Regions from separate parts of the Photobacterium sp. 2_MG-2023 genome, predicted to be linked through region 3. Evidence: predicted binding sites of a transcription regulator. Region 3 holds the regulator's gene; each other region holds the start of a gene.
The links. The regulator CRP, encoded in region 3, controls carbon source genes, mostly activating them, when cyclic AMP is high. The targets are predictions, from matches to a motif close to TGTGANNNNNNTCACA.
Positions count from the first base shown of each region.

Region 1: Q4491_RS06470 (NupC/NupG family nucleoside CNT transporter) is a predicted target of CRP. The motif match lies at 2,132-2,147, and genes of this name have one in related genera.
Region 2: rppH (RNA pyrophosphohydrolase) is a predicted target of CRP. The motif match lies at 1,500-1,515, and genes of this name have one in related genera.

Region 1 is NZ_JAUOQQ010000005.1:192,432-196,688, forward strand. Features, by position in the region: gene Q4491_RS06465 (XapX domain-containing protein) at 232-402, opposite strand; gene Q4491_RS06470 (NupC/NupG family nucleoside CNT transporter) at 696-1,985, opposite strand; gene Q4491_RS06475 (TatD family hydrolase) at 2,198-3,007, opposite strand; gene Q4491_RS06480 (hypothetical protein) at 2,991-3,188, opposite strand; gene prfC (peptide chain release factor 3) at 3,380-4,257, opposite strand, start outside.
Region 2 is NZ_JAUOQQ010000002.1:163,628-167,884, forward strand. Features, by position in the region: gene Q4491_RS03415 (DUF6482 family protein) at 40-342, shown strand; gene mutH (DNA mismatch repair endonuclease MutH) at 355-1,035, opposite strand; gene rppH (RNA pyrophosphohydrolase) at 1,670-2,191, shown strand; gene ptsP (phosphoenolpyruvate--protein phosphotransferase) at 2,211-4,257, shown strand, end outside.
Region 3 is NZ_JAUOQQ010000004.1:195,148-199,404, forward strand. Features, by position in the region: gene astD (succinylglutamate-semialdehyde dehydrogenase) at 1-504, shown strand, start outside; gene Q4491_RS05535 (DUF1338 domain-containing protein) at 543-1,337, shown strand; gene Q4491_RS05540 (hypothetical protein) at 1,409-1,618, opposite strand; gene crp (cAMP-activated global transcriptional regulator CRP) at 1,800-2,432, opposite strand; gene Q4491_RS05550 (OsmC family protein) at 2,707-3,111, shown strand; gene Q4491_RS05555 (YheU family protein) at 3,165-3,386, shown strand; gene Q4491_RS05560 (phosphoribulokinase) at 3,514-4,257, shown strand, end outside.

The sequences.
Region 1 (4,257 bases), on a different contig from region 3:
TTTTCACCGCGCAAGGTGGCATCACCTTGCCAGCCATTCATTTTTGCATCCTAATTCACAGAATTATCAGGATACTTACACGCAGATATCATCAACCTGCGATTCAACGCAGCCATTTTACCAAGGAGCTCAGAGGCAAACCATACAATAGACGTTTCCCAGGGTGGATAATGTGTTGATTCAGCACGCGGCTATCGTCATCTATCCGTCCGGATCAATTCTGAACCTTGTTCAGGAAAAGAAACGTTCAATCAGCCATTGATACAGCTGCCCGCCGATATACACACCGACAATGCCCATCACCCCGGATAACACAGGGGGAGCCGGAATCGGCAGTTTAAGCGCGGAAAACATCAGCCCAACTATCACACCTGCCAGTAAAGCCACTATCACGTCATGCATGCTATCACTCCAGTCGTTGATACCAGACTGGGAGTGCGATGCAATCCGGTCTGGAAATACTCACAGAGTGTAGACCGCAGAAAACCAAGTGTCTGCTGACCCCTTAAGCATGCGCGTACCGCCTGAGTGAAGGAAGAGTCAATTGACGGTTTTTACCGGCTTTTACTGAAAATGATTCAGATAGTTACTGATTCTGTTGACTACCGCCAGTGTCAGCGGCAAAGAAAATGCGAGGCGAAAAAAAACGCCACAGCTAGGCTGTGGCGTTTTCAATCTGACGGTTTCTGACTGAATTACAGTGACAGGAACAAACCTGCAATCGTTGCAGACATCAGGTTAGACAGCGTACCTGCGGCAACGGCTTTCATACCGAAGCGGGCAATGTCGTGACGACGGCTTGGTGCCAGACCACCCAGACCACCCAGCAGGATAGCGATAGAAGACAGGTTTGCGAAACCACACAGTGCGAAAGAAATGATCGCTTTGGTCTTCTCAGTCATCGCTACACCAGTTTCAGCAACCAGCAGGCCACCATCAGCCACATCTTTCAGGTACGGCGTGAAGTTCAGGTAAGCCACGAACTCGTTCACGACTATTTTCTGACCGATGAAAGAACCGGCAACCTGTGCTTCATTCCAAGGCACACCAATCAGGAAAGCCAGCGGCTGGAAGACATAACCCAGGATCAGTTCCAGCGTCAGTTCAGGCATACCGAACCAGTCACCGATACCGCCCAGAATACCGTTGATCAGGGCAATCAGACCGATGAACGCCAGCAGCATCGCACCGACGTTCAGTGCCAGTTGCATACCGGAAGAGGCACCCGCAGCCGCTGCGTCAATGACGTTAGCAGGCTTGTCATCGTGACCTTCATCATCTTTATCAACGCCCAATTGATCCACAGGCGTTTCTGTTTCAGGTTTGATGATTTTGGCAAATAACAGGCCACCCGGTGCCGCCATGAAAGAGGCTGCAATCAGGTATTCCAGCGGTACACCCATAGAGGCATAACCGGCCAGTACACCACCGGCAACAGACGCCAGACCACCACACATCACAGCGAACAGCTCAGACTGAGTCATCTTAGGTACAAACGGACGCACAACCAGTGGTGCTTCAGTTTGACCCACGAAAATGTTAGCTGTTGCAGACATGGATTCGGCACGGGACGTTCCCAGCGCTTTTTGCAGTGCGCCACCCAGAATGTTAATCACAAACTGCATGATACCCAGATAGTACAGTACGCTAATCAGTGCAGAGAAGAACACGATAACCGGCAACACTTTCAGGGCGAAAACGAAACCGCCACCACCGAAGACTTCAAACATCTTGCCTGATACCAGACCGCCGAACAGGAAAGAAATCCCCTGATCACCGTAACCGATCACATTGGCAACGAATTGCGACGCACCATACAGCACATCACGGCCTACCGGCACATACAGTACAAATGCGCCGAAGAAGAATTGAATGGCAAACGCGCCACCCACAGTACGTAAGTTAATAGCTTTACGGTTATCAGACAGCAGCACAGCCACAAGCAGCAGTACAACCATCCCAACCAGGCTCATAAACACGCTCATAGTTTATGGCATCCCTATAGTTAAATTTTGGCGTCTCGACAATTCGGCTCTCTCAAGAGTCGGGCGCATTATACGCATGGCAACTTACAGCATGTAATGCACACATCACACTTTGATTGGAAACCGAGTGAAAGATGAACATCAAGTGTGATAGAGGTCACACCAAGTCACCGCCTGATGGATAAAGAAAAGCCAGAGAAATGTCAAAATCATCAAGTTTGAGAAGGCAGTGCAAACAAAACTTCTGCATTTTTGCTAGTAGCAGCAGCAAGTGCCGCCAATGATTCTGACCTCAGTTCAGCCAGAGCCGCCAGCACTAACGCCACTCTGTCCGGCTGATTCGGCTCTCCCTGGTAACCGGCCAACGGCATATCTGGCGCATCGGTTTCCAGTAACATCGCATCGAGAGGTAACTGAGTCATTGTAGTTCGAGTTTTGTTCGCTCTGCGATAGGTGATCGTACCACCGACGCCAATTTTGATACCTAGATCAAGAAGTTGAGACGCTTGCTGCAAACTACCACTGAATGCATGATAAACCCCTCCCCGAATTGGCGGGCAAGATTTCAGGCATTGCATCAGTTCAGGGAAAGCTTTCCGGCAGTGAAGTATCACCGGCAGGTTAAATTGATTGGCTAATTCCAGTTGCCTGATCAGCCAGCCCTTTTGCTGCTGTCTGTCTGCATTCGGGATAGCAAAATCCAGCCCGCATTCCCCGACAGCCACACAGCGGTTGCCCGTCTCCTGACTGACCTTTTTCAGCCTGCTCTCCAGCTGGTTCAGTGTGTCGGCATTGTGCTCGGAAGCAAAATACGGGTGCATGCCCAGTGCATAGAAGAGTGCCGGCTGTGCAGGGGATGCCGTGCGGGCACACAATGTCTGAATGGGCTGCCAGTTTCGCGCCCCCACCGATGGGATCACGATATGGCTGACGCCAGCCTGCCCGGCCTGTGCCAGATAGGGCTCTGGATCACCGGCAAACGGCGGAAAATCGAAATGGCAGTGACTATCTATCAGCTGCACCTGAGGTATCCTTTTTCACTGACTGACACGCTCTTGCCCTGGCAGCGCGCTGCGCCGGATGACGGGCATCGTCTTCATCATAGCGGACGGGCGCACAACAGCGCCGGTTTTCCGGCACAAAGCCCATACGCTCGCACCAAGCATCATAGTGAGCCAGCCAACGGCGGATTAGAGTTAACACAGTGCTCTCCTCCTTGCAGTTCAGATTCAGACAGCCTGCATGATTATGTCAGGAATAGTTTGAATACTGAACAGTATCATTCCTGAGCTGCGTGACATCAAGCGAGCGAAGAGACATGATGCCAACCGAACAAAAAAAGCCCCTGAAATCAGAGGCTTTTTCTTTCGTAGCCTTAAGTCAACAGACAGGCATTAATGCTCGCGGGTGGCGCGGAAGTCCACCTCTGGGAAACGCTCTTTCGCCAGATTGAGGTTCACCATAGTCGGTGCGATGTAAGTGAGGTTATCACCCCCATCCAGCGCCAGATTCACTTCATTCTTGCGGCGGAATTCCTCGAATTTCTTGCCGTCGCCACATTCTACCCAGCGTGCCGTTGCCACGTTGACGCTTTCGTAAATGGCTTCGACATTGTATTCCGCCTTCAGACGGGCCACGACAACGTCAAACTGCAGCACACCGACGGCGCCGACGATCAAATCATTGTTGAGCAGCGGACGGAATACCTGCACCGCACCTTCTTCCGACAGCTGCACCAGGCCTTTCAGCAATTGTTTCTGCTTCAGCGGATCGCGCAGGCGGATACGGCGGAACAGCTCAGGAGCAAAATTCGGAATACCGGCAAATTTCAGATTTTCCCCTTGGGTAAAGGTATCGCCAATCTGAATCGTCCCGTGGTTATGCAGACCAATGATGTCACCGGCATAGGCGGTTTCAGCACGGGAGCGGTCACCGGCCATGAAAGTCACAGCATCCGAAATGCTGATGTTCTTGCCGATACGGACATGGTTCATTTTCATGCCCTGGGTATAAGTGCCCGATACAATGCGCATAAAGGCAATACGGTCGCGGTGTTTCGGGTCCATATTGGCCTGAATCTTGAACACGAAGCCGGAGAACTTCTCTTCCGTAGCTTCAACATCGCGCTCATTCGCCTGACGCGGCAGCGGCGCAGGTGCCCACTCAGTCAGGCCGTCAAGCATATGGTCAACACCAAAGTTACCCAGTGCCGTACCGAAGAATACCGGCGTCAGTTCCCCTTTCAGGAACAGTTCACGATCAAATTCGTGCG
Region 2 (4,257 bases), on a different contig from region 3:
CGCACATAGTTAAAACAGTTCCCTTGAAAAGGAGTGATCATGAAACTGTCCCAATTCAGGCACTGGGTAAAGTCACCCGGAGAAGAGGTCCCTAAGTGCGTACTGACCAGTTATGCGGGTCGGGCTGATTATCTTATGGAAGTTGAATATAAACATCATCTTGAGCCATTAAAGGATGACGATGACAACATGCTGCATTTTCAGACTATGGAGCAGGTGAGGGATTTTCTGCGGCCACTTGGGATCAAGTCGATCACATTAAGGACGATTGATCCTCATGATGAATTCTCACTGGATGGTAAACCTGAGTGTTGCCAGGATGACATGACGATCAATGTATAGCCCGCTCTGTTATCAGAGCATAAAGTGGCGTTTGAGCAGTTCGGTGGTGAACTGGGTTTTGAGGTAAAAACCCCGGGGTAAGGTTTTGATCGGGTGGCCGTCTGCGCCGTAAGCATCGGTCTGTACTCTGCTGTTGGCGGCTTTGGGTCTCAGCTGCAGGACTTCACCATGGCGGGCTGTAATCTGCTCCACTTTTCCCAGTACGATCAGTTCCATCAGCTCTTCCCAGTCCTGGCGTAACCGGGCTTCTTCGTCGGCAGATGGACTCCACAACAGAGGAGAGCCGACATGGCGTTCAGTCAGCGGGATTTCACGCTCACCTTCTACGGGGATCCACAGGACCCGGGCGAGTTTGTGCCGGATATGGCTGTTTTCCCAGTTCACGCCCTGCAAGCCAATCAGAGGGGCAACGCAGACAAAGGTGGTTTCCAGCGGTTTGCCCAGATGGCTGATGGGAATAGTTTTGAGTTCAATGCCCAAATTGGCGAAATCAGGGACGGGCTGGCTGCCTGCCGTTGCCCCCAGATGCCATTCCAGCAACTGGCCCACCCAGCCTTTATCCCGGCGCAGATCCGGTGGGGCGATTTGTCCTGCCAGCTCAGCCAGCTCACCCAGAGTAAAGCCGGCCAGCGCCTGTGCCCGGCTGAGGAGTTCTGATTCTGAGTTAGGAGCGGGTTGTCTGGAGATCGTCATTAGGATGAGTAACTTTTCAAAAACGTGGCCATGCATTTTAACACATTTGATGCTTTGTGCTGCTGAATGACTGTCGGCTTGATCAGACTGTTTGCGTAGGATCCTGGGATTAAGATATCCACAGGTACTTTTTTGAACAATGTGTCTACTGTGTAAGCTGGACGTATTCACAGGGTTTTGTGCAGTATTTAAACGCCTCTGCGATGATTATTTGACCATTAATCATCAAGGGGTGTGGATAAAGCCGAGGGTGGTTGATCTTTAACCAGTGGCAATGATCCTCTGGAAAGTCATTTAATCTGTAGCTGTATTTTAAACTTAACCTCTATGTAAGAGATTGATTTTTAGTTATTTGTTGTTTTTTATGCACTAGTGCCGCAGTTGTTTGGATTCTGATTTATTGTTGATTAAATGGACAATAGGAGAGCTTCTACACACAACTATCCACAGAAAGCGTGAATAAATGTGGGAGAGGTCTCATTTCTTTGTTTATAACCTCTGAATTCCTCTTAAGTTATCCATAAAGTGAGTGCTAGGTAGGAAAAAACAGTGATTGATGACAATGAATGTTTACCCTGAGGCTAATTCTGTGAAAAAATCACTGTTAATTGATATTTTTACTTGAGGTCGTCCAGTGATTGATGGCGATGGATATCGCCCTAATGTGGGGATAGTTATCTGTAACAGCCATGGCCAGGTATTTTGGGCTCGACGATATGGACAACACTCTTGGCAGTTTCCACAAGGCGGTATTGATGAAGGGGAAACCCCGGAACAGGCCATGTACCGTGAACTGTATGAGGAAGTGGGTCTGACCAAAAAAGACGTCAGGATTCTGGCATCCAGCCGCCATTGGCTGCGATACAAGTTGCCTAAACGTCTGGTAAGGTGGGATTCCAAACCAGTTTGTATCGGACAAAAGCAAAAGTGGTTTTTGCTGAGTCTGGAATGCGATGAGTCTAAGGTGAACATGCAGCGTGGCAGTACACCGGAGTTCGATGGCTGGCGTTGGGTCAGCTACTGGTATCCGGTTCGTCAGGTTGTGTCCTTTAAACGGGACGTTTATCGCCGGGCGCTGAAAGAGTTCGCGGCGATGGCGATGCCTTTCAAGGAGCGCAAGGAACGCAAGTTAAAACGTAAACACAAGCGGAGTTAACCTAGGGAAAGTAACGCTTATGCTGACCCAGCTAAGAGAAATTGTAGAGAAAGTGGCCAGTGCTCCGACATTACTCGAGGCGCTGGATCTGCTGGTCGTCAGTATTTGCCAGGCAATGAAGACTGAGTGCTGCTCAGTCTACATTGTTCACGAACACCGCAAGCAATATATGCTCATGGCTACCCAGGGGCTGACCAAGCCTTCTTATCAGGTCGGGCTTGGGTTTGATGAAGGCCTGGTCGGTCTGGTTGGCCGTCAGGCTGAGCCTGTCAATGTGGCCGATGCGCGCCAGCACCCTAACTTCAAACATATCCCAGGGACCAACGAAGAAACCTTCCGCTCCTTTTTCGGCACACCCATTATCCATCAGCGTAAAGTCCTCGGTGTATTGGTTATCCAGCAACGCGATATGCGTGAGTTCACTGAAAGTGAAGAGTCGTTCATGGTGACACTGGCCGCACAGCTGGCGGTAATTCTGGCGCATGCCAAAGCGCAGGGTATGTGGCCAGGCCAGCGTGACGGACTGCATTTAACAGGTTCGGCCGCATCGACCGGGGTTGCCATCGCCAAAGCCTGGTGGGATGACAACCAGCCTCGGTTGGAAGCTGTGTCACCGGCCTCCTGTCTGGACAGAGAGTTTGAACAGGAACGCCTGAGCATTGCCATTGAGATGGCGAGTAATGAATTTCGCCGGTTGCGAAAACGCTTTGACAGCGAGTTGCACAAAGACACCCTGGCGATTTTTGATCTTTTCAGCCACTTGCTCAATGATCCCATGCTGCGTAAGGATCTGTTTTCCAAAGTGGCGGGCGGCGATCAGGCCGAATGGGCCGTCAGGCAGACAGTGGAGGCCTACTCTGTCCGCTTTGCCAATATGAAGGATGATTATCTGCGTGAACGGGCGCACGATATTCGCGAACTTGGCCAGCGCCTGCTGTTTTTCCTCCATAACGAAGAGGGTGTCGAGCACCAGTGGGATGCCCCGATCGTATTGCTGACCCGAGAGCTGACAGCCGCTATGCTGGCCAGCATTCCGCGCGATAAACTGGCCGCTGTGGTGGCTCAGGAAGGTGCCGCCAACTCCCACGCGGCGATCCTTTCCCGGGCACTGGGCATTCCTGCCATCATGGGGGTCGATTTTGTACCGGAGAAAGTCCACAACGCCCTGGTGGTGGTCGACGGTTATCGCGGCGATCTGCTCATTGAACCCAACCGGCAGATTCTGGCCGAATACAAGCGGTTACTGAAAGAAGAAAATGAGCTGACGGCTCTGGTAGAACAAGATCTGGATAAAGCGACGGAAACGAAAGATCAAGAAAGGATCTATCTGCATCTGAATGCCGGATTAAGTGCTGACACCAATATTGCAGTCAATAAAGGGGTCGATGGTGTCGGTCTGTACCGGACTGAAGTGCCATTTCTGCTGCAGCGCAGTTTTCCGTCGGAAGAAGAACAGGCTGCACAGTACCGCTCAATACTGGCCTCTTACCCGGGTAAATCTGTGGTAATGCGCACCTTAGACATAGGCGGCGATAAACCTTTGCCGTACCTTACTATTGAAGAAGATAACCCTTTTCTTGGCTGGCGTGGTATTCGTTTTACCCTGGATCATCCTGAAATTTTCCTCATTCAGGTCAGGGCTATGCTCAAGGCCAGTATTGGCCTTGATAATATGGACATCCTCTTGCCCATGATTTCAGGCATTCCTGAACTGGATGAATCAAAGGCATTGATTGATCGTGCTTTCAATGAAGTGGCTTTATATGCTGCCAGCAAAGGGCAAGTGCTTAAGCGGCCAAGATTGGGCATTATGATCGAAGTCCCTTCGATTTTGTACCAATTGCCGGCTCTGAAAGGGCGGGTCGACTTTATTTCGGTAGGCAGCAACGACTTAACGCAATATTTATTGGCTGTCGACAGGAACAATTCCCGTGTTGCCAGTGTCTATGATACTTTCCATCCGGCAGTTATTCAGGCACTGAAGCACATTCAGGATTCCAGCCATGCGTTATCAATACCGGTGAGCGTGTGTGGCGAACTGGCCGGTGATCCTCTCGGCGCCATAC
Region 3 (4,257 bases):
ATGGGCCCGCAAATTTCGACTCTGGCTGCCGATAATATCGTGGCAGCCCAGGAGCGTCTGATTGCTATGGGCGGCGAGCCGCTGCTGAAAGCCGATCGCGGCCAGGGCGCCATAGTGACTCCGGGCATCATTGAAGTCAGCAAGATAGCCGAACTGCCGGATGAAGAATACTTCGGGCCGCTGCTGCAGGTGGCGCGTTATCAGGAACTGCCTCAGGCGGTCGAGATGGCGAACAATACCCGTTACGGCTTGTCAGCCGGTCTGGTTTCTACTGACGACAGTGAGTGGGAATACTTTATCGATCATATCCGTGCGGGCGTCGTCAACCGTAACCGCCAGTTGACCGGTGCCAGCGGCGATGCGCCGTTCGGTGGTCCGGGTGCCTCGGGTAATTTGCGTCCGAGTGCTTACTACGCTGCGGATTACTGTGCATACCCAATGGCATCTATGGAAGGTGAGGCAACCGAATTGCCGGCACAGCTGTCTCCAGGGATCCAACTGTAATTCATACTTAACCCGTATTTTCGAAGGGGAACCGCATCATGGAAAGAGTGGAAAAATTGTTTGATGCCCTGTGGCAGGACTTTACTACCCGTCTTTGCCCGTCGGCGGCGCAGGTACACGATCTGCTGACAGAGGAAGAGCCTCTGCAGAATGATCATATTGCGTTGCGTACCTTTAATCTGCCTGGTGTCAGTCTGGATGTTCTGGCTGCACCTTTTATCGCCATTGGCTACAAGCCTTGCGGTATCTATCATTTCGAGCAGAAGAAACTGTACGCGGAGCACTTCGAGCACCCGAATCCGGCTGCCCCGAAAGTGTTTATCAGTGAACTGCTGGTTGGTCAGTGCTCTGCACAACTGCAGAACACGGTGCGTGCGCTGGTAAAGCAGATCCCTGACGGTGCAATGGATGATGCGTCTTTCCTTTATAACGGCCGTTTGTGGGAGCTGGATTTTGCGACCTATGAAATGCTGGCCGCGGAAAGCGAGTATGCCGGCTGGGTGGCCGCTCACGGTTACGGCGCCAATCACTTTACGGTAAGCGTCAATCAGCTGGAGCAGTTCACCGAAGTGGCGGCGGTTAACAGCTTGCTGCGCCACAACGGGTTCAGCATTAATGAAGCCGGCGGCGAAGTGAAAGGCAATCCGGCAGTGATGCTGGAGCAGTCATCCACTATGGCTGACCGTGTTGATGTGTCCTTCACCGACGGTGTTCGCACAATTCCCGGTGGTTTTTATGAGTTTGCCAAGCGCTACCATCAGGCAGACGGGGAACTCTATCCGGGCTTTGTCGAAGCGTCAGCCGACAAAATCTTCGAAAGTACCAATATGTGATTCAGCCTGACTGAAAAACACCTTAAACAGCGGCCTTTTGGTCGCTGTTTTTTTAGGTCAGGCTGTTGGTGTCAGTGCTGCTGATCCAAAGGCAGCACCCAGGCATCGTTGTCACGACTCAGGATCCCGGCGTGCAGACCGGCTTCCTGTTCCAGTAACAGACGGGGTGACTGAAACCCTGTCATTTCCACTGATGCTGTGAGGAAGCGGCCCATAGTGACCACAGGGCGGGTTGGCACCTGGCTGTGCTGCGCATTCGGGGCAAAACGTTCGATATCCATATCGCTGCATCCACATAAAACTGATATGCCAAATGTAGCAATAGGAATGAGGAAGGCAACTGAAAAACTGTGAGGTGACTAGAGGAACACGATGCAAAGCCGGGGGAGGGTGTGCAAATGCAAGAAAAGCCGCACTGGCGGCTTTTCTTATACTCACATTGGCTGCATCACAGCTGAGTGATCAGCGAGTGCCGTAAACCACTATGGTTTTGCCGTGGGCAGAAATCAGGTTCTGCTCTTCCAGCATCTTGAGGATGCGGCCAACGGTTTCACGGGAACAGCCTACGATCTGGCCGATTTCCTGACGGGTGATTTTGATTTGCATGCCGTCCGGGTGGGTCATGGCATCAGGTTGTTTGGCCAGATTCAGCAGTGTCTGGGCAATACGACCGGTAACATCCAGGAACGCCAGGTCGCCAACTTTCTGGCTGGTGACTTGCAGACGACGAGCCATCTGAGCAGACAGTCGCATCAGAATATCCGGGTTGACCTGGATCAGCTGACGGAATTTCTTAAAGGAAATCTCTGCCACTTCACATGGTGTTTTTGCACGAACCCAGGCAGTACGCTCCTGGCCTTCTTCAAACAGGCCAAGCTCACCGATGAAGTCGCCCTGGTTGAGGTAGGACAGAATCATCTCTTTGCCTTCTTCGTCCTTGATAAGAACGGCAACGGAGCCTTTAACGATGTAGTAGAGGGTCTCTGCTTTCTCGCCAGCATGGATCAGTGTACTCTTTGAAGGGTACTTATGAATGTGGCAATGAGAAAGGAACCACTCCAAGGTTGGATCTGTTTGCGGTTTACCTGGAACCATATTACTAACTTCCTCTGCAGTGTGTTGCCCAACAACGTCATTCCTTGAATTGGGGTTGGGTATAACAATATCATTGTTTGCCAACTAGGATATTCAGTCAACGGCTGGGCTGCAAGCGCATGTGAACATTCAGTCCAAGAGTTTAACTTTTTTCGACACGCATTGCTTGATATTGGGTGACGATAAATGCACATTTTGGACGCTTTACTGTGCACATGATCACACAGTTGTGACTTAGTTTTTAAATGCGGGTTTGAGTAGTAAGGAGCATCGCATGCAATCACGTGTTAAATGGGTAGAAGGTTTGACTTTTGTCGGCCAGTCAAACTCTGGCCACAGTGTGGTCATGGACGGCAACGGCGGCAATACGGCACCGAGTCCGATGGAACTGGTGCTGATGGCAGCGGGCGGTTGCAGCTCCGTCGATGTGGTCGACGGCCTGAAAAGTGCCGGCCAGGCCATCACGGCCTGCGAAGCAAACATGACCTCAGAGCGCCGCGAGCAGGCACCGCGTTATTTTACCTCGGTCAATCTGCATTTCGTGGTGACAGGCCATGATCTTGATGAAGCGCTGGTGGCCAAAGCGGTCGGTGATTCGCTGGAAAAATATTGCTCTGTGTGCCTGATGCTGGGCAAAGGTGTCACGCTGACACATTCTTATGAAATCGTCGCCGCTTAATGGTGTTTCGGGAAAGCCGTGCCGGTTTTCCCCCTTATTTTTCGGTGAGTAGTATGATCATCCCCTGGCAAGAATTGGATCCCGAGACACTCGATAATTTGATAGAACACTTTGTTCTGCGCGAAGGTACGGACTATGGCGAACGCGAGCTGAGTCTGGAACAGAAAGTCGCCAGAGTCAGGCAGCAACTGGACAGCGGCGAGGCCGTGATTATGTTCTCTGAACTCCATGAGACGGTTGATATTAAACTGCGCCGTTCACTGAGCGCAGAATAAAGCTGCCATAATGAAAAGCGGCAGCAGAAAACGGAAGCTGACGCCGATGAACGGGCCCGTGAAACTTGACTGCTTTCTCTGGCCCTGTTACTAACTGATTCCGTTAGGATTAACGACAAGGTATGTCATGTCTGCAAAACACCCGATCATTGCAGTAACAGGTTCCTCCGGAGCAGGAACGTCCACCACCTCGGAAGCCTTCCGTAAAATGTTTAACATGTTGAACATTCATGCGGCCTGGCTGGAAGGGGACAGTTTCCACCGGTTCACCCGTCCTGAAATGGATGTGGAGATCCGTAAAGCCAAAGAGCAAGGCCGTCATATCAGTTATTTTGGCCCGCAGGCCAACGACTTTGCTCAGTTGGGCAACTTTTTCCGCCAGTATGGCGAAGACGGCAGCGGCAAGTTTCGCCGTTACCTGCACACCTTTGACGAGGCCGTGCCGTATAACCAGATGCCGGGCACATTCACCCCCTGGCAGGATTTGCCGGAAAATACCGACCTGCTGTTTTATGAAGGGCTTCATGGCGGTGTGGTGGACGGTGATGTCAACGTGGCACAGCATGTGGATCTGCTGATTGGCATGGTGCCTATTGTTAACCTGGAGTGGATTCAGAAAATCGTCCGTGATACCCGGGATCGCGGCCATTCCCGCGAGGCGGTGATGGAGTCCATTGTTCGCTCGATGGATGATTACCTGAATTACATCACGCCACAGTTCTCCCGTACCCATATCAACTTTCAGCGTGTGCCGACGGTGGATACCTCGAACCCTGTCAGTGCCAAAGCGATCCCCAGTCTGGACGAGAGTTTTGTGGTGATCCGTTTTCGCGGCATCAAAAACGTGGATTTTCCGTATCTGCTGGCGATG